Regions from separate parts of the Cupriavidus sp. R6-3 genome, predicted to be linked through region 1. Evidence: predicted binding sites of a transcription regulator. Region 1 holds the regulator's gene; the other holds the start of a gene.
The links. Region 1 encodes LexA, which represses DNA repair genes until DNA is damaged. Its sites were predicted from a motif close to ACTGTATNNNNATACAGT; they were not measured.
Positions count from the first base shown of each region.

Region 1 (2,200 bases):
GATCGCACGAACGCGGCTTGCCTCGCACGTTCGAATTCACGCGCCAGACCTCCCGCGCTCAACCGCACGCGATCAACTTCACGCGTTCAACTTCACGCATTCAACTTCACCCCCGGCTGATCGAGTTCGAGCATCCGGCAGATCGCGGCCATGCTGCCGACCATGGTGCGGCGCTGCGCGCCCTGGTAGATGCGGACACCTTTGGACTGGCGGAACGGCGTGGGCTTGACGGGGTAGCGGGTCAGGGAGCGGTCGGCTTGCAGCATGGTGGTCCTCTTCGGTAAGGCGTCAGCGGAAGTCTTGCGGCAACACGGGGCCCTGCGGCTCGTGTGGCTGCATGACTGAGGTTGGCGCCAAGGCGGCGGCGCCTGCCGGATTGCTTCGTTGGGCTAGAAGCCGGACTGGCGGATCAGTCCGACGGCGATGCCTTCAAGCGAGAATTCCTCGCGTCCGGGCCGCACGATGATGTTGGCGAAGTCCGGGTTCTCGGCGATCAGCTCGATCGCGTCGCCGCGATGCTTGAGCCGTTTGACGGTCACGTCCTCGCCGATGCGTGCCACCACGATCTTGCCGTTGGCGGCATCCTGCGCGCGTTTGACCGCGAGCAGGTCGCCATCGAAGATGCCGGCGTCGCGCATGCTCATGCCGCGTACGCGCAGCAGGTAGTCGGGGCGTTCGTCGAAGACCGAGGCGTCGACCTGGTATTGCCGGTCGATATGCTCGGCCGCCAGGATCGGGCTGCCGGCGGCGACACGGCCGACCAGTGGCAGCGTCAGCTGCATCACGCCGGCCATCGGCAGCGAGAACTGGTCCGGCATTTCGGAGTCGCTGCGATTGACCTTGAGCCGGATGCCGCGCGAGGCGCCGGGCGTCAGCTCGATCACGCCCTTGCGAGCCAGCGCGCGCAGATGTTCTTCGGCCGAGTTCGGCGACGAAAAGCCGAATTCCGCAGCGATCTCGGCGCGGGTCGGCGGAATGCCGGTCTGCCGGATGGTGTTGCGGATCAGGTCGAAGATCTGCTGCTGCCGGGGTGTCAGAGTCGCCATGGCTTGTCCGTGTTGTTGTATCCGGTGGCGGTCCGGCCGGTGGCGCGCGCTGCGAAGCGTGCAGGCCGTCGGTGGCCGCCATGTGCAACACTGTACGTTTGAACAGTGTGCTGTGATTTTATACAGTATCGATCGAAGTGCAAGAGGAATTTGCATCCTCGTCCACTTTCGGGGCCGGACGGTCGGGCTGCGGGGCAGGGCAAGACCGTAGGGGAGCGGGCCGTCGCGGCGGGTACAATCGCCGCCTGTTTACGGATATCTCGTGCCCATGACCTTGCCTCGCGTGATCGTTCTTGCCACTGGCGGCACCATCGCCGGTTCCTCGTCCAGCGCCGCCAGCAGCGCGCGTTATCAGGCGGCGACCGTGCCGGTGTCGGCACTGCTCGAGGCTGTCCCGGCGCTGAAGGACGTCGCGCGGATCGAGGCGGAGCAGGTCGCGCAGATCGACAGCAAGGACATGTCGTTCGGCCTGTGGGCGCGGCTGGCCGCGCGGGTCCACCACTGGTCCACGCAGGACGACGTGGCCGGCATCGTGATCACGCACGGCACCGATTCGCTCGAAGAAACGGCGATGCTGCTGCATCTTGCCGGCGTGGCCAGCGTGCCGGTGGTGCTGACCGCGGCGATGCGGCCGGCGACCTCGCTGTCGGCGGATGGCCCCCTGAACCTGCTCGATGCCGTACGCGTCGCGGCGCATCCCGACGCGGCGGGCAAGGGCGTGCTGGTGGTCATCAATCAGGAGATTCATGCAGGACGCGACGCGGTCAAGGCGCACACCTCGGCCGTCGACGCGTTCGCCTCTCCGGGCACCGGGCCGATCGGGCTGGTGCAGGACGCGCTGGTGCGCTTCACGCGTGCGCCGCTGCGTCTGCCCCGGCAGGCCCTGCCGCTGCCGCAGAACTGGCCCGCGGTCGAGATCGTCGCCAGCTATGCGCAGCCGGGCCGCGTGGTGGTCGATGCGCTGGTCGCCAGCGGAGTGCGGGGCCTGGTGGTCGCGGCGGCCGGCAATGGATCGATCCACGAGACGCTGGTGGCAGCGCTTGTCGATGCGGCGCGCGCCGGTGTCGCGGTGGTGCGCAGCACGCGCACCGGTGCCGGTAATGTGATTGCCCCGGCGCAGCCGAATCCGGCGGCAGGGGCCTTCGTATCGGCCG
Region 1 covers NZ_JCBAJO010000082.1:10,416-12,615, forward strand. The annotation lists gene AC6EI8_RS14250 (hypothetical protein) at 93-266, opposite strand; gene lexA (transcriptional repressor LexA) at 390-1,046, opposite strand; gene AC6EI8_RS14260 (asparaginase) at 1,315-2,200, shown strand, end outside.

Region 2 (2,200 bases), on a different contig from region 1:
GTAAGCCGTCATTGGTAAGCCATCGCCGCCTCCCGCTGCGCCCCCGCTAAGCCGCCAACCGATATTCGAAGAACGGCCGCTCCCGGTCGTCCAGGATCGCGTGCAGGGCGGCCAGATTGCCGGGGTCTGGATTGAGCCAGGCGTCCACGTGCTCCGGTTTGATCGGAATGACGCAACGGTCATGGCCGGCCGCGGCGACTTCCGGGGGCGGCTCGTCGGTGATCGCGGCAAACGAATACAGATCCGGCTCGCCGGCCTCGCCTTTGTGATGCGACCAGAGGCAGGCGATCAATAGATCCTGCGGCGGCTCGGGACGGAACTCCAGCACGACGCTCTGCTCCTTTTCGTCCGGGCCGAGCTCGCGGCGCTCCAGCCGGTGCCGGGCCACGTGTTCATGAAAGGCGCGGATCGGCAGGATGCCGTGGCGATAGCCAAACAGCTGGCGCCACGCCGTCTCGAGATTGTCGCGGCGCGCGTTGTAGGTGCCGGGCTTCTTTCTTTCCATGGCGACGTCCCAGCCGGGCAGCCGGCAGCGGTAGCGCATCGGTACGATCACGCGCTGGCCGTCCATCATGATCATCACGGGCGCGTAATAACCCGGGAAGATCATCGCGTCCTCCGGCACCGGCACCGCACGCTGCAGGTCGGCCAGGTTCTGCTGCAGGCGGGCGATCTTGTCGGCGGCGATGCGCTGCTCGTTCTCGGCCTTGCGGGTGGGCCGGCCGGCAAGCGCGCGCTCCGCCTGCGCAAGGCGGGTCTTCTGGCGAAACAGTTCGGCCTCCAGCGCATTGGCCTGTTCGCGGTCGCCCGCGGCGATCAGCGCCGCGAGCTCGCACTCCTCGTCGGAGCTGGAACCGGCCTGCGCGAAGGCCATGCGCATCGCCTTGGGCACCTTTTGCCATTCCTGGTCCTTGCGCTTCTGCCAGAACAATTCGAAGAACTGGCGAAGGCTCATCACCGCGCCGTATTCGCGCGTGAATTTCCTGAAATCGGCCTTGATCTGCGCGGCGTAGCACATCGGCCTCTCCCCTTGACGGCCACGATGGCGCCATCCTCGCAGGCTTCGGTGGCGGCGGACATCGGTATTGAGCCGGGGCTCCCGCCGCACGAGGTCAAGGCTTGAGGCCGGGCGGCATGGCGCCGGCCAACCTTGCCGCCTTGTCCCGCGGGAAATCGGCCGCGCAAACGCGATAGCGCCTATAATACTGTATATCCATACAGTATCAGCACCCGATGGAACTGCTCACCAAGCTGGAAATCCTGGCCGACGCCGCCAAGTACGACGCCTCGTGCGCCAGCAGCGGCGCGCCGAAACGGGATTCGCTCGGCAAAAGCGGACTGGGCGCCAGTACCGGCGCGGGCATCTGCCACAGCTTCACGCCCGACGGGCGCTGCGTCTCGCTGCTGAAGATCCTGCTGACCAACTTCTGCCAGTACGACTGGCAGTACTGCGTCAACCGCCGCTCCAGCAACGTGCCGCGGGCGCGCTTCTCGCCGCGTGAGGTGGTCGACCTGACGCTGGACTTCTACCGGCGCAACTATATCGACGGGCTCTTTCTCAGTTCCGGCATCATCCGCAGCGCCGACTACACCATGGAGCAGCTGGTCCAGGTCGCGCGTTCGCTGCGCGACGAACACCAGTTCCGCGGCTATATCCATCTGAAGACGATTCCGGACGCCGATCCCCGGCTGATCTCGCAGGCCGGGCAGTATGCCGACCGGCTCAGCGTCAATATCGAGCTGCCCACCGACGACGGGCTGCAACGGCTGGCGCCGGAGAAGAACGCGCATACGATCAAGCGTGCCATGGGCTCGATCCGCCTCGCGCAGGAGGAGGCCGAGAGCGACAGGCAGGCGCCGGGCCGCGCGCCGGCCGGGCAAAGCACGCAGATGATCGTGGGCGCGGACGACGCCGACGACCGCACCATCCTGCAGACCGCGCAGACGCTGTACGGCGCGTACAAGCTCAAGCGGGTCTATTACTCGGCGTTCAGCCCGATTCCCGACAGCCCGTCCGGCCTGCCCGCGCAGGCGCCGCCGTTGCTGCGCGAGCATCGGCTGTATCAGGCCGACTTCCTGATGCGCGGCTACGGCTTCCAGGCCGAGGAGCTGTTCCAGGCCGGCGGCGACCTGCCGCTGGACATCGATCCGAAGCTGGCCTGGGCGTTGGCGCATCGCGAGTCGTTTCCGGTCGACCTGA
Region 2 covers NZ_JCBAJO010000007.1:3,257-5,456, forward strand. The annotation lists gene AC6EI8_RS02760 (SOS response-associated peptidase family protein) at 47-1,018, opposite strand; gene AC6EI8_RS02765 (putative DNA modification/repair radical SAM protein) at 1,234-2,200, shown strand, end outside.
Region 2: the regulator LexA is predicted to act here: its motif matches at 1,205-1,222, upstream of AC6EI8_RS02765 (putative DNA modification/repair radical SAM protein).